DNA from 3 places in the Bradyrhizobium sp. 604_D8_N2_3 genome. Region 3 is predicted to be linked to each of the others. Evidence: predicted binding sites of a transcription regulator. Region 3 holds the regulator's gene; each other region holds the start of a gene.
The links. Region 3 encodes HrcA, which represses chaperone genes, less so after heat shock. Its sites were predicted from a motif close to GTTAGCACTCNCNNNNNGNGAGTGCTAAC; they were not measured.
Positions count from the first base shown of each region.

Region 1: the regulator HrcA is predicted to act here: its motif matches at 4,728-4,756, upstream of AB7245_RS40325 (co-chaperone GroES).
Region 2: the regulator HrcA is predicted to act here: its motif matches at 4,157-4,185, upstream of AB7245_RS28500 (co-chaperone GroES).

Region 1 covers NZ_JBPWPM010000001.1:8,381,302-8,388,784, reverse strand. Annotated here, with positions in the region: gene AB7245_RS40345 (L-lactate permease) at 1-469, shown strand, start outside; gene AB7245_RS40340 (META domain-containing protein) at 712-1,110, shown strand; gene AB7245_RS40335 (hypothetical protein) at 1,246-2,457, opposite strand; gene groL (chaperonin GroEL) at 2,601-4,232, opposite strand; gene AB7245_RS40325 (co-chaperone GroES) at 4,341-4,637, opposite strand; gene AB7245_RS40320 (hypothetical protein) at 4,967-5,488, shown strand; gene AB7245_RS40315 (protein phosphatase CheZ) at 5,697-6,476, opposite strand; gene AB7245_RS40310 (L,D-transpeptidase) at 6,791-7,483, shown strand, end outside.
Region 2 covers NZ_JBPWPM010000001.1:5,929,074-5,936,556, forward strand. Annotated here, with positions in the region: gene AB7245_RS28480 (MFS transporter) at 70-1,308, opposite strand; gene AB7245_RS28485 (NupC/NupG family nucleoside CNT transporter) at 1,468-2,718, shown strand; gene AB7245_RS28490 (cupin domain-containing protein) at 2,862-3,401, opposite strand; gene AB7245_RS28495 (usg protein) at 3,562-3,849, opposite strand; gene AB7245_RS28500 (co-chaperone GroES) at 4,228-4,542, shown strand; gene groL (chaperonin GroEL) at 4,587-6,227, shown strand; gene AB7245_RS28510 (hypothetical protein) at 6,408-7,025, shown strand; gene lepB (signal peptidase I) at 7,122-7,483, opposite strand, start outside.
Region 3 covers NZ_JBPWPM010000001.1:216,093-223,575, reverse strand. Annotated here, with positions in the region: gene hemW (radical SAM family heme chaperone HemW) at 1-153, opposite strand, end outside; gene rdgB (RdgB/HAM1 family non-canonical purine NTP pyrophosphatase) at 140-775, opposite strand; gene rph (ribonuclease PH) at 787-1,500, opposite strand; gene hrcA (heat-inducible transcriptional repressor HrcA) at 1,669-2,757, shown strand; gene grpE (nucleotide exchange factor GrpE) at 2,854-3,459, shown strand; gene pncA (bifunctional nicotinamidase/pyrazinamidase) at 3,612-4,334, opposite strand; gene AB7245_RS00970 (hypothetical protein) at 4,486-5,427, opposite strand; gene dnaK (molecular chaperone DnaK) at 5,822-7,483, shown strand, end outside.

The DNA of each region.
Region 1 (7,483 bases), 8.2 Mb from region 3:
CCGCACCATCCGGCTCTGCGCGATCTCGCTGATCACGATCTCGGCGATGCTCGCGATCGGTACGCTCACGCGGCTCTCCGGCGTCGACGCAACGCTCGGCCTCGCCTTTGCCGCAACCGGCGTGCTCTATCCCTTCTTCGGCACGCTGCTCGGCTGGTTGGGCGTGGCGCTGACGGGATCGGACACCGCTTCCAACGTGCTGTTCGGCAATCTGCAGAAGATTACGTCCGAGCAGCTCGGCCTGTCGCCGATCCTGATGGCTGCGGCGAACTCGTCCGGCGGCGTGATGGGCAAGATGATCGACGCGCAATCGATCGTCGTCGCCTCCACTGCCACCAACTGGTACGGCCATGAGGGCACGATCCTGCGCTTCGTGTTCTGGCACTCGATCGTGCTGGCCTCCCTGGTCGGCCTGTTCGTGACGTTGCAGGCCTATGTCTGGCCGTTCACGGCGATGGTGCTGAAGTAGCAGGTCACGCCTCGCTTCAACGCAAATCCCCGCAGGGCTTCGCTGCCTTGCGGGGATTTTTGCATCTAAAGCATGATCCGGAAAAGTGCGAAGCGGTTTTCCGAAAAGATCACGCTCAAACAACAACCTGAAGCGCGATGACGATTCGTCCCAATCTCATCGCGCTTTAGCCTCCGCGAACCTTCTCAACAGCGCCGCCGTCTTATAGAACGTGCCGCAAATCAGGTCGGTCGAGAGGTCTCATGGTTTCGCTCAAGCAGATGGCGTGTTTGGCGGTTGCAATGCTCGCGATGTCCACGCTCGCGCGTGCCGAGGACGGTTTTCCGTTCGGTACCGAGATGACGCTGGAGGCCCTGCCGCAGCCGGGCTCGAAGCGGATTCCGAACATCGAGATCGGCGACAATGGCGAAGTCGTGCTGGAGCTCTGGTGCAAGGGTGGCAAGGGCCAGTTCTCGGTCGCCGGCAACACGGTGATCTTCGTCCCCGGCCAGATCCAGGACCGTTCCTGTCCGCCGGCCAGGGCGCAGGCCGACGACGAACTCGTCGCGTCGCTCAGCAGCGTCGAGACCTGGAAGCGTCAGGGCGACGTACTGACACTGATCGGTCCCAAGCCGCTGCGCTTTCGCACGACGGGGAATTGAGGCGCGATCGCTGTCGTGCCCCGGCTTGACCGGGGCACCCAGTACGCCGCGGCCTCTCGATTCAACCACAACTGTCTCGGAGTACTGGATCGCCCGGTCAAGCCGGGCGATGACGGCGAGAGTGGGTGTCTACGCCTACTTCCACACCGACTTGTCGGCGTCCCAGCGCTGGCCTTTCAGCTCTTTCGCGAGCGCTTCGATCGAGCCGTTGTCGTCGGGCTGATCGCCTTCCTCGTCGGCCGAAGCGTCGTCCGAGAGATTGAGCTTGGCGCCGCTGCTCTCATCGGCGGTCGTGGTCGAGGGGCTGCCGATCCAAAGCATCAGTTTGTCGGTCGTGCCGGGCTTGTCGGGCGAGATGAGGCCTGCAACCTCGATCGTGTCGGTGAGCTCGAGTGCCGGAAAATCCTGGTTCGGCCGCTTGAAGACGAGCTTGAGCTTGCCGGTGGCCGGGTTGAAGCTGTGCGAGACCTGCTTTGCCGCAAGCGTCCGGCTCATCACGCCGGCGACGGCTGAGGCGAGCTTGTCCCGGCTGATCTTGTCGCCGTCGCGCCAGTCGGCCGCGGGAAAGCGGATGGTGCGGTCCATCTCGGTCATGCCCGCGGTCCAGCCCGCCGCGGTGACGCCGGGCATCGCCTTGAACTTCGCCAGCAGCGCGCCGGCGCGTTCCGGATCGACCGACATGTTGATGGTCTGCTCGCCGGCACGCAGCGCGTCGCAGCCGACGGTCAGGCTCGCCAGCGTCACCTCGACGTCCTGGCCCTTCAGGCTCTTCAGGAACTCGGTCGCCGCATCCAGCTTGACCTTGACCGCGATCGCTTCCGGAGAGACGTCGGTGAAATCCTTCGGCTGCGGCGTGATGCCGTCGTCGGAGGTCTGGTTGTCCTGAAATTCCTTCTCGCTGAGATCGGAATTGTCGGGCGAGGTGACCTCGGTCACGGCCTGGCCGATCGCGATCTGGCCGCGGAACTCGAACGTGTCGCCGGACTGTTTGCGCAGCAGCTTGACGGTGACGGGCGCCTTCTCGCCGAGGCTCTGGGTCGTGCCCGTCAGGTTCTGGCCCGCGACCTGGAGATTGACGACGAAGCGGTCCTTGCGGTCGGAATTCTTTGCGACGGGATAGCAGACGTCGAGCACGGCCGCCGTCACCGTCTTGCCCTGCCGCGTCTCCTTCAGGATCACGTCGGCATTGCCGTCCATCAGGCCGTCAATCGAGGTGAAATAGCGGGTCTCCGTCCCGCCCGGCGCCGTGGCCTTCGGCGACAGCTTCATCTGGGCCGATGCGACATCGGGCGAGACGGCAAGCAGGGCCGCCAAAAGGGCTGTCGAACAAACCAGAAGCGCACGCATCGATGAATCCTCGCGCAATCGAATCGGCGCGCCACCGTAGTGGGTTTTGGCCGCCGGTTGAATTGGAAAGCAGAAGGGGCAGGGTCGGCAAAAAAGAAGGCCGCCCGGAGGCGGCCTTCGCAACATTGTAACGGAACGGAGGCTTAGAAGCCGCCCATGCCGCCGCCGCCCGGCATGGCGGGCGGAGCTTCCTTCTTCGGCGTTTCGGCGACCATGGCCTCGGTGGTCACCAGCAGGCCGGCCACGGACGAGGCGTCCTGCAGCGCGGTGCGGACCACCTTGGCGGGATCGATGATGCCCTTCTCGACCATGTCGACATAGTCCTCGTTCTGGGCGTCGAAGCCGAAGGTCTCGGACTTGTTCTCCAGGATCTTGCCGACCACGATCGAGCCTTCCACGCCCGCGTTCTCGGAGATCTGGCGGATCGGGGCTTCCAGCGCCTTCAGCACGATGTTGATGCCGGCCTGGACGTCGGCATTGGCGTTGGTGAGACGGCCCACCGCCTTCTTGGCCCGCAGCAGCGCGACGCCGCCGCCGGGGACGATGCCTTCCTGCACCGCGGCGCGGGTGGCGTTGAGCGCGTCCTCGACGCGGTCCTTCTTCTCCTTGACCTCGATCTCGGTCGCGCCGCCGACGCGGATCACCGCGACGCCGCCGGCGAGCTTGGCGAGACGCTCCTGGAGCTTCTCACGGTCGTAGTCCGAGGTGGTCTCCTCGATCTGGGCCTTGATCTGGCCGACGCGGGCCTCGATCTCCGGCTTCTTGCCGGCGCCCTTGACGATCGTGGTGTTCTCCTTGTCGATCACGACCTTGCCGGCACGACCGAGCATCTTCACCGTGACGTTCTCGAGCTTCATGCCGAGGTCCTCGGAGATGAGCTGGCCGCCGGTGAGGATCGCGAGGTCCTCGAGCATGGCCTTGCGGCGGTCGCCGAAGCCCGGCGCCTTGACGGCGGCGACCTTGAGGCCGCCACGGAGGCGGTTGACGACCAGGGTGGCCAGCGCCTCGCCCTCGACGTCCTCGGCGATGATGACGAGCGGCTTGCCCGACTGCACCACGGCTTCCAGCACCGGCAGCATGGCCTGCAGGCCGGACAGCTTCTTCTCGTGCAGGAGGATGTAGGCGTCCTCGAACTCGGCGGTCATCTTCTCGGGGTTGGTGACGAAGTAGGGCGACAGATAGCCGCGGTCGAACTTCATGCCCTCGACGATGTCGACCTCGGTGTCGAGCGACTTGTTCTCCTCGACGGTGATGACGCCCTCGTTGCCGACCTTCTGCATCGCCTGGGCGATCATCTTGCCGATGGCGGCATCGCCGTTGGCCGAGATAGTGCCGACCTGGGCGACCTCGGAGGAGGCGGCGACCGGCTTGGCGCGCTTCTCGATGTCCTTGATGACAGCCGTAACCGCGGTGTCGATGCCGCGCTTGAGGTCCATCGGGTTCATGCCGGCGGCAACAGCCTTGGCGCCTTCGCGCACGATGGCCTGGGCCAGCACGGTCGCGGTGGTGGTGCCGTCACCCGCGGTGTCGTTGGTTTTGGAGGCGACTTCGCGCAGCATCTGCGCGCCCATGTTCTCGAACTTGTCCTCGAGCTCGATCTCCTTGGCGACGGTGACGCCGTCCTTGGTGATGCGGGGTGCGCCGAAGCTCTTCTCGATGACGACGTTGCGGCCCTTCGGACCGAGCGTCACCTTGACGGCGTTGGCGAGAATGTCGACGCCGCGCAGCATGCGTTCGCGCGCGTCTCCGGAAAACTTGACGTCTTTGGCAGCCATTTCTTCAATCCCTCGTGTTTCGTGATGTGTCTGCCGCTTGCGGAATGACCGAATGCCCGGATCGCGCGATCCGGGCATGACATTCAGCGGCTGTTCAGGCTGGCGGCTTTAGGCCATGACGCCCATGATGTCCGACTCCTTCATGATCAGGAGCTCTTCGTTGTCGATCTTGACCTCGGTGCCCGACCACTTGCCGAACAGCACGCGGTCGCCGACCTTGAGGTCGATCGGGATCAGCTTGCCGGCCTCGTCGCGGCCGCCGGGGCCGACGGCGACGACCTCGCCCTGGGACGGCTTTTCCTTGGCGGTGTCCGGAATGATGATGCCGCCCTTGGTCTTTTCCTCGGCGTCGATACGTTTGACCACGACACGGTCATGCAGCGGACGAAATTTGGATTTAGCCATGACGTTTCCCTTTGGAGGCTCGCTTCGGAAGGAATGGAAGTGGGTAGGGGCGGCGTCCGTCCACCCTCTTGCCGAGGATCGAACGGCGCGCTTAGCAATCGGGCTTTCCGAGTGCTAATAGTGCGCCCGGAAATATGGCTTGGCCGCGATCCTGTCAAGCAAGGGTGGTTAAGCGATTGGTGAGGCGGATATAGGATCGTGTCTATAGAAACATATTGGTCGCGCTGGCGTATAAAGGACGTCATTGCTCCGACAGCGGTTTTGCGCTTGGCTGCAGGAGGGATGCGGTCGGGGTCTCATTTGGGGGACGGTTTGCTCGGGGGAATGTCATGATCAGGTCAGCTCACGCACGCACGGTTGCCAATCTGGCGGCCGCCTCCTGCCTGGCGCTGCTGCTTGGCGCCTGTGGCGGCGGTATGAGCCTGCCGTCGTTCTCGTCGTCTTCGCCGCCGCCCGAGGCCGAGCCCGGCACCGGCCCGGAAATGCCGGCGAGCATCCGCGCCGACGAGATCGTCGGCCGCTGGGGTCTCGCCTCGTTCCAGAACCCGGCCGACCGTGCCCGCACCGAGGCCGCGGCCCGGGCGCAGTGCAAGAATCCCTACGTGATCACCGCCGGTTCCTCCGGCGGCGTGATCATGCATCTCGCCGACCAGGCGACGCCGCAGGAGCTGCGGCTGAAGGGCTCGCCCAGCGGCAAGAACTACATCGGCCCGGCGGGGCCCACCCCCGGCGAGCAGGACCGCGAGATCGTCTCCTTCGACGGCCGCGTCCTGATCACCCGCTTCATCGACAAGGACGCCGCCACCCGCTACGGCAACATGGTCTACGTCCGCTGCGCGCCAAGGGCGTAGTCTCTCTACTTCGTCATGCCCCGCGAAGGCGGGGCATCCAGTACGCCGCGGCTTTTCGGTTCTAGCCTCGCAGTTTCTGGAATACTGGATCGCCCGGTCATGTCCCGGGCTGAACATCAAGCCGGGCGATGACAGTGGAGGGGATGCTCCAAAAACAAAAAACGCCGGCTCTCGCCGGCGTTTTGTTTTTCCGTAATGCCGCGCCCGATCAGTCGAACAGCGCGTCGATGTCGTCCTGCGAGGCGTGGCCGACGTCGCCGGCGAGCTTGGGGCCGTTGAGGAGCTTTTCGTCCTCGCTGCGGGTGTCGGCCGGCGCGGGCACATGGGCCTTGATCGCGTCGACGCCGCCCCAGATCTCCATCATCGCATTGATGTGCTGCTCGATGAACTTCATCGTGGTCATGACCTTGCTGATGCGCTGGCCGGTCAGGTCCTGGAAGTTGCAGGCTTCGAAGATCGAGATGACGCGTTCCTGGATGTCGTCGGCGAGCCGCTTCTGCTGATCGGCCGATTGCACCTTGGACATCGCGCTGGCCGCCTGGTCGATCGATTCGGCGGCTTCGAGGATCTGCTGGGTCGCCTGCTCGGTGCCGCCGACGACCGCGCCGAGCTCGCCATTGACCTTGGCCATTTCGCCGCCGTCGAAGCTCTTGCCGTGCAGCGTCGCGATCTCGCGCTTGGTGCGATCGATGGCGTCGTGGATGAGGTCGAGCTCGACCTTCAGCTTCTCGCACTGCTCGATCTGCGCCCGGTAGGTATCGAGCATGGTACGAGCTTCAGAGAGCTCGTGGGCGGTGGAGGCGTCGATCGCCGCCATGGCCGCGCTGCCGGACAAGGGCACGGTGCCCTTCGCCATCTGTGCGCGGATCGCACGCAGCTCCGCCATGATCTCGTTATGCATCGGCGCAGCCTCCTCAATCATTTCGGGGCTGGGCATCTCGCCGACAATAGCCTCCTCGACACGAAAACGTTTGCGGTGAATAGCCATCAGGAACTCCCCCCACCTCACTCACGCGTCTTTGTAGACAGAAGCAATTTAACACGAGGTTCACAGCGGGAACTGTTGCGCGGCCGCACGCGACGGCGCGAAAGGAAGCGATTAACCATGGGCCTGCGGCGTTCATCGAAAATAAACGCTGATCGCCAAATTGCACCCTCGCTCGCGACGTGGTGAATCGAAACGGCTGATACGTTTACCAAACAAAACGGCTTTTGCTCTTTATTGACCACGTCGCGGTCGCCGGTCAGCCATCGGCTCTGCACGACGCATGGGATCTAGACGAAACAGTACAGAGTACGTCGATGTTCAAGAAAATGTCTGTCGCGCTGCTCGGCAGCGCTTGCACCTTCATTGCCGGCGCGAACAGCGCCAGCGCCTTCGACAATAGTGTGCCGAACGATCCGCCCGCGGTGCTCTACCAGCCGCAGGTGCAGCCGGCGCCGGTGCGTGTCGCCTCCAATGCGAATATGGGCGGCGGCTTCATCGAGTTCCTGTTCGGTGACGGTCCCGGCCGCGGCCCGGCCTACGCGCCGCAACAGCCGGTCTATCAGCAGCAGCCCGGCTATTACGACCAGCGCCGCCTGCCACCGATGGGCGAGCCGCAGATGCAGGGTGGATATCAGCAAGGCGCAGGTCTCCAGCAGGAGGCGGTCGATCCGCGCCAGCGTCCGTTCGATCCGAGATTCGAGAAGCAATCCGTCGACTATAGCGGCAAGGAAACTGCCGGCACCATCGTGGTCGATACGCCGAACAAGTTCCTCTATCTGGTCGAGGGCAACGGCCGGGCGATGCGCTACGGAATCGGCGTCGGCCGTCCCGGCTTCACCTGGTCCGGCGTGAAGTCGATCACGGCCAAGCGCGAATGGCCGGACTGGACGCCGCCGGCGGAAATGATCGCGCGCCGGCCCGACCTGCCGCGGCACATGGAAGGCGGCCCGGAAAATCCGCTCGGCGCGCGCGCGATGTATCTGGGCTCGACGCTCTATCGTATCCAC
Region 2 (7,483 bases), 5.7 Mb from region 3:
ACCACGCCTCCACGGTAGCAGTCTGGATTGCTTCGCTGCGCTCGCAATGACGGATGATAGAGCGGAGCCCTACTCCAAGCTCTCCACCTGCCGCAGCGCCGGAAACAGCTTCATCCACAGCAGCGCGACCGCGACGGTGCAGACGCCGCCGAGCACGGCCGCAGGCATCGCGCCGAGCAGCGCGGCTGCGACGCCGCTCTCGAACTGGCCGAGCTGGTTGGAGGCGTTGATGAAGAGGAAGTTCACCGCGCCGACCCGGCCGCGCATCTCGTCGGGGGTTGAGAGCTGCACCAGCGAGAAGCGGATCACGACGCTGATCGTGTCGGCGGCGCCCAGAACCGCGAGCGACAACACCGACAGCCACATCCACGACGACAGCGCGAACACGACCGTGGCGACGCCGAACACGATCACAGCCTGGAACATGCGCAGGCCCACATGCCGCGAGATGGCGTGACGCGCGAGCACCATGGTCATCAGCAGCGCACCGACCGCGGGCGCGGCGCGCAAGATCCCGAGCCCCATCGGGCCGGTCTGGAGGATGTCGCGGGCATAGATCGGCAACAGAGCGGTGACGCCGCCGAACAGCACGGCAAACAGATCGAGCGAGATGGTGCCGAGGATCGCCGGATTGCTGCGGATGAAGCGGACGCCGGCGAAGATGTTGTCGGCGTCCGTCCCCTCCTTGGAGACCGCCTGCGGGCGCGGCCGGATGAAGCCAGTCAAAATCATCCCGAGAATCCAGAACAGCAGCATCACGGCATAGGCAAGATGCGGCGCGACCGCATAGGCAAAGCCGCCGAGCGCCGGACCCGTGATGGTCGCGACCTGCCCCGCGCCGCTCGCGACTGCGGTTGCGCGCTGGAGCGATCCCTGCGGCGCGATCAGCGGCAAGAGAGCCGCAGTGGTCGGGCTCTCGAAGGCGCCGGCAATGCCGAGCACGAAGGTCGCGATGAAGATCTGCACCTCGCTGACCAGGCCGAGATAGGTGATGATTGCGAGATAGAGCGCGGTGGCGGCTTCCACGAGCTGGCAGAGCTGGACCACGCGCTTGCGCTCGAAACGGTCGGCGGCGTGGCCGGCGACGAACACCAGAAGCGCGGTGGGCAGGAACTGCACGAGGCCGACCATGCCGAGATCGAAGGCCGAGCCGGTGAGATCATAGATCTGCCAGCCGATCGCGACCGCCGCGATCTGGCTGGAAAAGCGCGACAGGCTGCGCGAAAGCAGGAAGAACAGGAATGCGCGGTGGGAGAGAAGTGCGCGGGCGGTGACCGGCGGATTCGAGGATATCGGCTGCTCTGTCATCGCCTCTTGGGTCACGCTTGGACCGTCCGCCCCCTGATTTCGACCCGCCCCGCGTGGCTGACGCAGGCCTGCTTGTCAACAGCGGGCGGCTCCGGCGGCCTTCCGGCATTGCGTTTGCAACGCACGCGCGGCCATAATCATTGAGGGTTTGGGGACATCATGCTTCGGCTGCAATCGGCACTCGGCGTTTTCGCATTGCTATTGATCGCCTGGGTGCTGAGCGAGAATCGCCGCGCAGCCTCGGCTCGCCAAGCAGCGATCGGGCTTGTCGCAACCTTCGTCACCGCGGTCGTGCTCCTGAAGGTGCCCGTCGTCGCGCGCGCCTTCGGCGCCATCAACGACGCGGTCGGCGCGATCTCGGCGGCCTCGCGCGCCGGCTCCTCCTTCGTGTTCGGCTATGTCGGAGGCGGTCCCCTGCCCTTCGATCTGAAGGTGCCGGGCGCCGATTTCATCCTGGCGTTCCAGGCGCTGCCGATCGTGCTGGTCATGAGCGTGCTGACGACGCTCTTGTTCTACTGGCGCGTGCTGCCGCCGGTCGTGCGCGGCATGGCCTGGCTGCTGGAGCGGACGCTGGGCGTCGGCGGCGCGGTCGGGCTCTCGACCGCGGCCAACATCTTCCTCGGCATGGTCGAGGCGCCGCTGTTCGTGCGGCCCTATCTGGCGCAGATGACCCGCAGCGAATTGTTCCTGGTAATGACCGGCGGCATGGCCGGCATCGCCGGCACGGTGCTGGTGCTCTATGCGACGCTGCTGGCGCCGCTCATTCCCGATGCCGCCGCGCATTTCGTCATCGCCTCCGTGCTGGGCGCGCCGGCCGCGATCCTCGTCAGCCTGATCATGGTGCCGGAGACGTCAGACAAGCGCACCGGCGGCGCGCTGGAGGATCCTGAGATGGACGTCTCCGGCCCGATGGATGCGATCGTCAAGGGGACGAGCGCGGGGATCGAACTGCTGATCAACATCGTCGCCATGCTGCTGGTGCTGGTGGCACTGGTCTATCTCGTCAATGCCGTCCTCGGACTGCTGCCCAATATCGGCGGCGCCGCGATCTCGCTGCAACGCCTGCTCGGCCTCGTGATGGCGCCGGTGTGCTGGCTGATGGGATTGCCCTGGGACCAGGCGGTGACCGCCGGCAGCCTGATGGGCACCAAGACCGTGCTCAACGAGCTGATCGCCTATGTCGACTTCTCGAAACTGCCGCCCGATACGCTCGATCCGCGCTCGCGCCTGATCATGCTCTACGCAATGTGCGGCTTCGCCAATTTCGCCAGCCTCGGCATCATGATCGGCGGCTTAGGGGTGATGGCGCCGGAGCGGCGCGAGGAGATCAACGCGCTCGGGCTGAAATCGATCGTCTCGGGAACGCTGACGACGTGCCTGATGGGCGCGGTCGTGGGGGTGTTGAGTTAGGCTCTCTCCACCCGTCATTGCGAGCGAAGCGAAGCAATCCAGACCGTCTCCGCGGAAAGATTTCTGGATTGCTTCGTCGCCAGCGCAAAATTGCTTCGCAATTTTGTCGCGGGCTCCTCGCAATGACGGCGGAAAGACCGCGCCTACGCCTTCAACTCCACCGTCCTGAACTCCGCCGGCAGGATCACCTCCAGCAGCTCCACGTCATCCGAATAATCCAGGATCATGTGCTTGATCTTCGGCGGCTGGGTCCAGGCGCTGCCTTCCTTCATCAAGGTCTCGCCCTGGCCGTCCATGTAGGTCTTCACCCAGCCCTTGAGCACGTAGACCATCTGGAATTCGACGTCGTGGAAGTGCAGCTTCGACACCTCGTTCGGATCGCAGGGGCCTTGCAGGCGGATCACGTGGGCTTGCGCGAGGCCGTGGCTGGCTTCGGCGATGCCGAGGTCGCGATACTTGGCGTAGACGCGCAGGCCGTCGGCCTTGAAGTCTTCCTCGCGGTGATGGCTGATGGCGATGCGCTGCTTGGGACGAGCGGGCTTTTTCGGAGCGGCCTTCGCCGGTGTCGTGCGCGCCTTTGCCTTCACCGCCTTGCGCGCCGAGGATCGTGCCACGGCCTTGGCTCCGCTCCGCTTCTTCACCGCGGCCTGGGCTGCACTGCGCGATTTTGTTTTCTTGGCCATGGGCCGCCTCCCTGTTGTTATAGGCGGAAGCTAGCACAGAACGAGATATCGTAGGGTGGGCAAAGCGAAAGCGTGCCCACCATTGCCAGATGCAATCGTGGAGAGATGGTAGGCACGGCGCGAGCGCGCCTTTGCCCACTCTACGATGCCGGCGCGCTGTTCAATGCAGCCGGAACACGCCATCCACGGCGCGCAGCTCGGCCGGCTTGATCAGCTTGGAATGCGCGACGGTCACCGAATGGAGCGGACCGTCGAGCTTCTCCTGCCAGAACGCCAGGAAATCCTTCAGCGCCGGAAATTTCGGAAACATGTCGTAGTTCTGCCAGACGTAGGTCTGGAGAAGCGAGGGATGATCGGGCATCCGATAGAGAATTTGCGCCGTCGTCAGCCCGTAACCCAAAAGCTGTTTCCGGAAATCTTCGGAAACGCCCCCACTCCGCAAGCCCATGCCAACCTCCTTTGCAGGAGCGCATTCAAGGGGCGGCTTGGTCGGTGTGCGCCTTACGAGCCACCCGGTACTGATGCGCTCACATGAGAGAAATGTGACGCAAACTGACAATCCATCTCAAGCCTAAAAGTTTAACAAGCTGTTGAAATTCAATGCTTTAGCAGCAGAGGCGGCTCCGTGCTAATACGGTCACCGGGCGGGTTAACGATGGTAAAGAGATTCTGGCACCCGGGCCTTCAGAGTGCCGATTTTTCTGCTAGAAGCCCTTGCCCCCGCAAAATTCCTGTCCTATTTCAGCCTCGCCTGTGCTAGCACTCGCGGGCACAGACTGCTAACGCCAAAAAATTCCCATACCGTGCAACTACTTAGGAGGACTGCATGAAATTCCGTCCGCTTCACGACCGCGTCGTGGTCAAGCGTATCGACGCAGAAGAGAAGACCGCCGGCGGCATCATCATTCCCGACACTGCCAAGGAAAAGCCCTCGCAGGGCGAAGTCGTCGCCGTCGGCCCCGGTGGCCGCGACGAAGCTGGCAAGCTGATCCCGATCGACCTGAAGGTCGGCGACCGCGTGCTGTTCGGCAAGTGGTCCGGCACTGAAGTCAAGATCGACAACGTCGACCTGCTGATCATGAAGGAAAGCGACATCATGGGCGTCCTCGACGTCCCCGCTTCCAAGAAGAAGGCGGCCTAAGAGCCCCCTCTCCCCACCAGCTAAACACCTAAGGAAAAATCCAGATGTCAGCTAAAGAAGTCAAATTCGGCGTCGATGCACGCGACAAGATGCTGCGTGGCGTCGACATCCTCGCCAACGCCGTCAAGGTGACGCTCGGCCCCAAGGGCCGCAACGTCGTCCTCGACAAGTCGTTCGGCGCTCCCCGCATCACCAAGGACGGCGTCACCGTCGCCAAGGAGATCGAGCTCGACGACAAGTTCGAGAACATGGGCGCGCAGATGGTGCGCGAAGTCGCCTCCAAGTCGGCTGACGCGGCCGGCGATGGCACCACCACCGCAACCGTGCTCGCGGCTGCGATCGTTCGTGAAGGCGCAAAGTCGGTTGCCGCCGGCATGAACCCGATGGACCTGAAGCGTGGTATCGACCTGGCCGTGGAAGCCGTGGTCGCCGACCTCGTCAAGAACTCCAAGAAGGTCACCTCGAACGACGAGATCGCCCAGGTCGGCACCATCTCCGCCAACGGCGATGCCGAAATCGGCAAGTTCCTCTCCGACGCCATGAAGAAGGTCGGCAACGAGGGTGTCATCACCGTCGAGGAAGCCAAGTCGCTCGAGACCGAGCTCGACGTCGTCGAGGGCATGCAGTTCGACCGCGGCTACATCTCGCCCTACTTCGTCACCAACGCCGACAAGATGCGCGTTGAGATGGACGACGCCTACATCCTCATCAACGAGAAGAAGCTCTCCTCGCTGAACGAGCTGCTGCCGCTGCTCGAGGCCGTGGTGCAGACCGGCAAGCCGCTGGTCATCGTCGCCGAGGACGTCGAAGGCGAAGCGCTTGCGACCCTCGTCGTGAACCGTCTGCGCGGTGGTCTGAAGGTCGCGGCCGTCAAGGCTCCGGGCTTCGGCGATCGCCGTAAGGCCATGCTGCAGGACATCGCGATCCTGACCGGCGGCCAGGCGATCTCGGAAGATCTCGGCATCAAGCTCGAGAACGTCACGCTCAACATGCTCGGTCGCGCCAAGAAGGTGATGATCGACAAGGAGAACACCACGATCGTCAACGGCGCCGGCAAGAAGGCCGACATCGAGGCGCGCGTGGCCCAGATCAAGGCGCAGATCGAGGAGACCACCTCGGACTACGACCGTGAGAAGCTCCAGGAGCGTCTCGCCAAGCTCGCAGGCGGCGTCGCGGTGATCCGCGTCGGCGGCGCGACCGAGGTCGAGGTGAAGGAGCGCAAGGATCGCGTTGATGACGCGATGCATGCGACCCGCGCGGCGGTCGAGGAAGGCATCGTCCCGGGCGGCGGCGTCGCCCTGCTCCGTGCCTCCGAGCAGCTCAAGGGTCTGCGCACCAAGAACGACGACCAGAAGACCGGCGTCGAGATCGTGCGCAAGGCGCTGTCGGCTCCCGCTCGCCAGATCGCGATCAACGCCGGTGAAGACGGTTCGGTGATCGTCGGCAAGATCCTGGAGAACAAGACCTACGCTTACGGCTTCGACTCCCAGACCGGCGAGTACGTCAACCTGGTCACCAAGGGCATCATCGACCCGACCAAGGTGGTCCGTACCGCGATCCAGAACGCAGCCTCGGTTGCCGCGCTCCTGATCACCACGGAAGCCATGGTTGCCGAGCTGCCCAAGAAGGGCGGCGCCGGTCCGGCGATGCCCCCGGGCGGCGGCATGGGCGGCATGGACTTCTGATCCAGCCGTTCAGATACGATACGGAATGCGAAACCCCGGCAGCGATGCCGGGGTTTTTGTTTTGGGGCGGCGCCCCGATGCAACGCCTTGTGGCGACCTGCGAGCGCACCTACAATTCAAAGGTGTATCCTTCGGATCACTAATGCTGCAGGATCCCGTGGAGCCCTGACGAGAATTGCAATGCCGCACCGCAAGATACGTCCGCTGCTGGCAGCCCTTGTCATCATCTCCGCTGCGGGCCTTTCCGCGCCGACGCCCCTAGACGCGGCGGACAACAATGACGCGATTGGGAAGATGGAAGGGACATGGCCGGATTGGCTTCCGCGAGCCGAGCAATGCCCCGCTGACTCCATGCCGGCGAACGCGGGCGCACCTGCTTTTTCGATCGAAGGATGCTCGGCTGCGGCGGAGCAGTGCCTTGATCGCTGTCGGGCGGGCAACGCGAGCGACTGCTACGCAGCCGCACTCGTCGTCCAGCGGATGATCAAGACCGGGCCGCTCTCCGATGCGCTGTTTCTGAGGGCCTGCAAGCTCGGCGTTGCTTCAGGCTGTACGAACGTTGCCGCCAGCATGGAAGACAGCGGCGACTATGCCTGTCCCAATCGGACGTATGAACTGGCATGCGGCCGAGACGATCCCTGGGCATGCACGATGATGGGATTTCACTTGATCAAAGGTATCGGCGTCGAAAAGAACAACGACCGGGCGCGGCGTTTCTTGGCGAAATCCTGCCGCTTTGGCGACACGGACGAAGCCTGCGCAAACGCGAAGGCCTTTCTGAAAGAGATTGGCGACTGAAGGGCTCGGCCCGACGACCTTCGGGAAACGAACCTTGCGGACGAATGAATTCCGGGCTCGGCGCTACGCGCCGCCCCGGAATGACGGCGGCGCCCCTCACCACACCTTCCCCAGCCGCTCCATGTGCGGCTCGCCGTCTTCGTCGAGCGACCAGATGATCCGCGTCACCTTGCCGATGAGATTGTCCATCGGGATGAAACCCATCACTGACATCAGCCGGCTGTCGGACGAGTTGTCGCGGTTGTCGCCGAGCGCGAAGAAATGGCCGGGGGGCACTGTGAAGACGTCCGTGTTGTCGAGATAACCGTTGTCGACGCAGTCGTAGGTTATGTAGGACGCGCCGCTCGGCAGCGTCTCGCGCCAGCGCTTGACCTTCGCGCCATCATCGGTGCCGCAGGCAGAACCCGCGGGCACCTCCTTCAGAGGGACGCGCGTCACGGGGCGATCGTTCAGGATGA
Region 3 (7,483 bases):
GGTCGTTTCGATTTCGCGCGCGAAAGCTGAAGCGAAGCGCGTCTCGTCGATCGCGGCGTGGCGGACGTGGCTGTTGAAGTCGCAATAGGGGCACTTCGACAGGCAGAACGGCCAGTGTACATAGACGCCGAAAGCTTGCTTAGCGCGGCTCAAGGCAGATCTCCGCCAGTTTCACGAAGGCGCGGGCGCGATGCGACAGGCCGAGGCCAAGCGGCGGCAGGCCGTGCTTCTCGATACTGGTCATCTCGCCGAACGTGCGATCGTGGCCATTGGGCAGGAACATCGGATCATAGCCGAAGCCGGCGGTGCCGCGCGGCGGCCAGGCCAAGGTGCCGTCGACGCGCGCCTCGACCTCTTCGAGATGATCGTCGGGCCAGGCGACGCAGAGCGCGGATACGAAATGCGCGGTGCGCTTGTCGGGCGTGGTGGCGCCGCGCTCCTGCAACAGGCGCTCGATCTGCGCCATCGCGGCGGTAAAATCCTTTGCTGGACCGGCCCAGCGCGCGCTGTAGATGCCGGGCGCGCCATCGAGCGCGTCGACCACTATGCCGGAATCGTCGGCGAAGGAGGGAAGCTTGGTCGCCTGCGCCGCCGCGATCGCCTTGATCGCGGCATTGCTGCGGAAATCGTTGCCGGTCTCGTCGGGCTCGGGCAGGCCGAGCTCACCGGCCGACACCGCCTCGATGCCGTGAGGCGCGAGCAGCTCCTTCATCTCGGCGAGCTTGCCGGGATTGTGGGTCGCGATGACGAGCTTTTCGGTGATTCGGCGGTGCATGGGCCTATTGACTACGCGACGGCCAGTTTCTGCAAGTCCACGAGACGGGCAATGCCCTTCTGGGCCAGCGCCATCAGCGCGAGGAATTCGTCTTGTGTGAACGGTTCGCGTTCCGCGGTGCCCTGCACCTCGATGATGCGGCCATCGCCGGTCAGGACGAAATTGGCGTCGGTCTGGGCTTCCGAATCCTCGGCATAGTCGAGGTCGAGCACGGGCGTGCCGTTGTAGATGCCGCAGGAGATCGCGGCGACGTTGTCGCGCAGCACCTTGGCCTTGATCATGTTGCGCGCCTTCATCCAGTTGATGCAATCGGCGAGCGCGACCCAGGCACCGGTGATCGAGGCCGTGCGCGTGCCGCCGTCGGCCTGGAGCACGTCGCAATCGACCGTGATCTGGCGCTCACCGAGCGCTTCGAGATCGACGATGGTACGAAGCGAGCGGCCGATCAGGCGCTGAATCTCGACGGTACGGCCGCTTTGTTTACCCGCGGAGGCCTCGCGGCGGGTGCGTTCGGAGGTCGCGCGTGGTAGCATGCCGTATTCGGCGGTGACCCAGCCGCGGCCTTGGCCCTTCAGCCACGGCGGCAGGCGGTCTTCCAGCGTGGCGGTGACCAGCACATGGGTGTCGCCGAATTTCACCAGGCAGGAGCCTTCCGCATATTTGACCACGCCGCGCTCCAGCGTCACGGGGCGCAATTCGTCGGGCGCACGGCGGCTTGGCCGCATGGGAAATCCTCCAAAACTCTCGGAAAAGGGCTATTCGCGGTGCTTGTAGGTGGGGTGAGGGTGGGCGGCAAGGCTTTTTCACCCCCAGTTTTCCACCCCGCAAACGCCACGCTTGTCAGAACCCTCCGGGATGGACAAATTATAAGCGTCTGAGAGGAGTTACCGTCCGTGGCCCATCACGATCCGATCCATCTGATCGCGCCGCGCGCAGGCCTCGCCCAGCTCAACGAGCGTTCCCGCGACATCTTTCGTCAAATTGTCGAAAGCTATCTCGCGACCGGCGAGCCGGTCGGGTCGCGCAATATTTCGCGGCTGATCGCGATGCCGCTGTCGCCGGCCTCGGTCCGCAACGTCATGGCCGACCTGGAACAGCTCGGCCTGATCTATGCGCCCCACACCTCCGCCGGCCGATTGCCGACGGAACTGGGCTTACGCTTCTTCGTCGACGCCCTGATGCAGGTCGGCGACCTCAATGACGCCGAGCGGCAGTCGATCCAGAGCCAGTTGACGTCGGTGGGTCACGCCCAATCGGTCGAGGCGGCGCTGTCGGAGGCGCTGACGCGGCTGTCCGGTCTCACCCGCGCCGCAGCGGTCGTGTTGACCCCGAAATCCAATGCGCGGCTGAAACACATCGAATTCGTCCGGCTGGAACCCGAAAAGGCGCTGGTGATCCTGGTCGGCGAGGACGGTCAGGTCGAAAACCGCGTGTTGTCGCTGCCGCCGGGAGTTCCCTCCTCGGCGCTCACGGAAGCCGGTAATTTCCTCAATGCGCGGATTCGCGGCCGCACGCTGGCCGAGGCGCGGCTCGAGCTCGAAACCGCGCTCGGCGAAGCCCGCGCCGAACTCGACCAACTGACGCAGAAGGTGATTTCGGCCGGTATTGCGAGCTGGTCCGGCGGCGAGAACGAGGACCGCCAGCTGATCGTTCGCGGCCACGCCAACCTGCTCGAGGATCTGCACGCGCTGGAGGATCTGGAGCGCGTTCGCCTGCTGTTCGACGATCTCGAGACCAAGCGCGGCGTGATCGACCTTCTGGGACGCGCCGAGACCGCCGAGGGCGTGCGGATCTTCATCGGCTCGGAGAACAAACTGTTTTCCTTGTCAGGCTCCTCCACCATCATCTCACCCTATCGGGATGCCGCCGGCCACATCGTCGGCGTTTTGGGCGTGATCGGGCCGACGCGGCTGAATTATGCCCGCGTAATCCCGACCGTGGACTACGCCGCGCGCATCGTCAGCCGCCTCCTGGGGGGCTGACCGGCGTTTCCTCCGATCACGGGCGCTTGATTTTCGTGAGCTTAGGCACGATATCCGGGCCAACAATCCCTTGAGACGAGTTCGAGAAGAGAGCCGATGACCGATCGAGACCGGCAGCCCGACGACACTACCCCACCGACCGACGAGCCCGTGGTGTCAAAACCCTACATCATGCCCGACGATCCGGAGCCCGGCTCGGTCGAGCTGTTGCAGAAGGAAGCCGCCGAGGCGCGTGACCGCATGCTGCGGACGCTGGCCGAGATGGAAAATCTGCGCAAGCGCACCACCAAGGAGGTCGCCGACGCCCGCCTCTACGGCATCACCGGCTTTGCCCGCGACGTGCTCGACATCGCCGACAATCTCCAGCGTGCGCTCGATGCCGTTCCGGCCGAGGCCCGTGCCGCGGCCGATCCCGGCCTGACCTCGCTGATCGAGGGCGTCGAGCTCACCGAGCGCTCGCTGCTCAATGCGCTGGAAAAGCACGGCGTCAAGAAGTTCGATCCGCAGGGCCAGAAGTTCGACCCGAACTTCCAGCAGGCGATGTACGAGGTGCCGGATGCGTCGGTGCCTGCGGGCACCGTCGTGCAGGTCATGCAGGCCGGCTACACCATCGGCGAGCGCGTGCTGCGCCCGGCGCTGGTCGGTGTCGCCAAGGGCGGCACGAAGGCTGCACCGGCTGCGAACAGCAACGAAGTGAACTGAGCGGCGCACTGGTTGATCCTCATGGTGAGGAGGCGCGTCAGCGCCGTCTCGAACCATGCAGGCCCGGCTGTTGCAGCTCGGCCTTCATCCTTCGAGACGCGTGCTAAGGAGCACGCTCCTCAGGATGAGGGTTTGGCAGCTTTTCGCGCCGCTTACGCGCTCACCGCGATATCCGCGGACTGAATCCGCTTCACGCCGGCCTTGGCCATGTCGGCCCAGGCTTTTGCGAGCGAACCCTGCGTGTCGATGCCGCGGCAGGCGTCCTCCACCACATAGACCTCGAAGCCCGCCTTGCGCGCATCGAGTGCGGTCCAGGCGACGCAGAAGTCTGTCGCGAGGCCGGCGACGAAGACGCGCTTGATCTTGCGGCCCTTCAGGTAACCGGCGAGGCCCGTCGAGGTCTTGCCGTCGGCTTCGAGGAAGGCCGAATAGCTGTCGACGTCCTTGTGAAAACCCTTGCGGATGATGAGCTCGGCATGCGGAATCGCAAGATCCTTCGACAGCGCGGCGCCGTCGGTGCCCTGCACGCAATGGTCGGGCCACAGCACCTGCTTGCCGTAGGGGAGATCGACGGTCTCGAACGGCTTCTTGCCGGAGTGCACCGACGCAAATGAAATGTGGCCTGGCGTGTGCCAGTCCTGGGTCATCACCACGTTCGCAAAGGCTTTCGCCATCTTGTTGATGACGGGAACGACCTGCTCGCCTTCCTTCACGGCGAGGCTGCCGCCGGGCAGGAAGCAGTTTTGCACGTCGATCACGAGCAGCGCGGAGGCATCGTCCGGCTTGATCGATGCGGCCGCAAGGAGCGCGGTTGGAGCAAGGGCTACGAGAGCGCTTGTCCCAAGCGCCGCGAGGATTTGTCGTCGATCAAGCATCGTTCGCCTCCCTCCAGGATGATCCAATGGAAGGAAGCCTAGTTCCGTTCGTATACGAACAGAAGCCCGAAAATGCAGCCGGCTCTGTCCAGCGCTTGGGCTAACCCTTGGACTAACCCTTGAGACTAACCCTTGAGACTAACCCTTGAGACTAACCCTTGGGCTGGATGCCGTCGCGCACAGCGCGGAAGCGGGTGAAGGCGGCCGACCACTGGTCGCGCGGGGCGCTGGCGATGATGCGCAGCGAGGCGCCGCCGCTCGAGAAGCGGATCCACTGCACCACGGTCACGGGCGTCTTGTCCTTGCCGCTGACGCCGTCGATCCGGGTCTCGAAACCCTGCTGGCCGTTGATGCGGATCGGCTCCGACATGGTGACGCGGGATTCGCGCACGCCGGGGATCTGGAGCGCGGCCTCCTGGGCAAAGCGGGCGCGGTCGTCGGCCTGCTGCGGGGTGGCGCCGATCAGGCCGAGGATCATGAACGGCTTGGATTCATAGCCCGAACTCTCATTGCCGTCGGCCAGGATGATGCTGGAGCCCGGCGCCAGGGTGCGGATGTCCTTGAAATCGGCGAGATCGGTGATCTTGAACGGCATCAGCCCGATCTGCTCTTCGGCCGAGACCTGCTTGCGGGTGACGGCGCTCGCAAACATCTGCCGCACCGCCTCGTCGGTGTAGATCTTGGTTGCGTTCTCCGGGATCTGCACCGCGACATAGCCGGAGAAACCGGCGCCCGGCACGATCATCGAGTAGCGCTTCACCGGCGTCTCGCCGGCCTTGCCGCTTTCCATGGTGAAATAGGCAAGACCCGCGGGGGTCTCGATCTTGTCCTGCTTGACGCCGGCGGTGCCGCCGGGATTGGAATTGAAGGCGCTCACGACCTCCCCATAGGCCGCCGGCGGCAGCTCGGTGATCAGCACCTTGACGCTGCCGTCCTCGCTCTCGAAGCCCGGAAACGTCTTGGCCGTGCTCAGGCCGACCAGCGGCACCATGCCGAGGCGCAGGCCGGGCGGGAAAACGGCATCGGCCGCAAAGGCCGGAAGCGCTGTGGCGACGAGGACGGCGAGCGCGGCGAGGGGGCGAATGAGCTTCATGGGCACTCTGATTGGTTCACATTGAGGCCGTTCGATGGTCGGCCATTGGGCCGCTTTGTCGCGCAAAGCCGCCTTGATGGCGGCGGTCCGGCCGCCCGCCTTTTAACGGGTTTGGCCCGCCGGTAACAGGGCGGGCAGATCACGGTGGCGGGGGCCGGCTGACGCCTGAACCTGTTAATAATTCATCACCCGCAAGGGCGGTTGAGCCCGGATATGATCTTCCAAAACCCAATGTTTTCATGGCCGAAACTTGCGTTCGGTCCTTGCGGGCCCCTCCCCCCCTCCTATATGAGCGTCAACCATCGCAATATCGCGGATGTTTGATCTTAGGGGGTTTGGAGCGGGTGCCTCTTGGGCCCAGCCAACCTGCCGCAAAAACAAGGATATCAGGACCATGGGAAAGGTCATTGGGATCGACCTCGGCACCACGAATTCGTGCGTCGCCGTGATGGATGGCAAGAACGCCAAAGTCATCGAGAATTCCGAAGGCATGCGCACGACGCCTTCGATCGTCGCCGTGACGGACGACGGTGAGCGCCTCGTCGGCCAGCCTGCCAAGCGCCAGGCCGTTACCAATCCCGAGCGTACGTTCTTCGCAGTGAAGCGCCTCATCGGCCGCCGCTACGACGACCCGATGGTCGAGAAGGACAAGAAGCTCGTTCCGTACAAGATCGTGAAGGCTTCCAACGGCGACGCCTGGGTCGAGGCCGACGGCCAGACCTACTCGCCCTCGCAGGTGTCTGCGTTCATCCTGCAGAAGATGAAGGAGACCGCGGAAGCCCATCTCGGCCAGAAGGTCGACCAGGCCGTCATCACCGTTCCCGCTTACTTCAACGACGCCCAGCGCCAGGCGACCAAGGACGCCGGCAAGATCGCGGGCCTTGAAGTGCTGCGCATCATCAACGAGCCGACCGCGGCCGCGCTCGCCTATGGTCTGGACAAGACCAAGACCGGCACGATCGCCGTGTACGATCTCGGCGGCGGCACGTTCGATATCTCCATTCTCGAAATCGGCGACGGCGTGTTCGAGGTGAAGTCGACCAACGGCGACACCTTCCTCGGCGGCGAAGACTTCGACATGCGCCTCGTGGGTTATCTGGCCGACGAGTTCCAGAAGGAGCAGGGCATCAACCTGCGCAACGACAAGCTCGCGTTGCAGCGCCTGAAGGAAGCCGCTGAAAAGGCCAAGATCGAGCTGTCGTCGACGACGCAGACCGAGATCAACCTGCCCTTCATCACCGCGGACCAGACCGGCCCCAAGCATCTGACGATGAAGCTCACCCGCGCCAAGTTCGAGGCGCTGGTCGACGACCTCGTCCAGAAGACGGTCGAGCCCTGCCGCAAGGCGCTGAAGGATGCCGGCGTCACCGCCGGTGAGATCGGCGAAGTCGTTCTGGTCGGCGGCATGTCGCGCATGCCGAAGGTCCAGGAAGTCGTGAAGCAGCTGTTCGGCAAGGAGCCGCACAAGGGCGTCAACCCGGACGAAGTCGTGGCGATCGGTGCCGCGATCCAGGCCGGCGTGCTCCAGGGCGACGTCAAGGACGTGCTGCTGCTCGACGTGACCCCGCTGTCGCTGGGCATCGAGACGCTGGGCGGCGTGTTCACCCGCATCATCGACCGCAACACCACGATCCCGACCAAGAAGAGCCAGGTGTTCTCGACTGCCGAGGACAACCAGAACGCGGTCACCATCCGCGTCTTCCAGGGCGAGCGTGAAATGGCGGCCGACAACAAGATGCTCGGCCAGTTCGACCTGATGGGCATTCCGCCGGCTCCGCGCGGCATGCCGCAGATCGAGGTGACCTTCGACATCGACGCCAACGGCATCGTCAACGTCTCGGCCAAGGACAAGGCCACGGCCAAGGAGCAGCAGATCCGCATCCAGGCCTCCGGCGGCCTGTCGGAAGCCGACATCGAGAAGATGGTCAAGGACGCCGAGGCCAACGCCGAGGCGGACAAGAAGCGCCGCGAGGCCGTCACCGCCAAGAACGAGGCGGATGGCCTGGTGCACTCGACCGAAAAGGCTCTCGCCGAGCACGGTTCGAAGGTCGCCGAG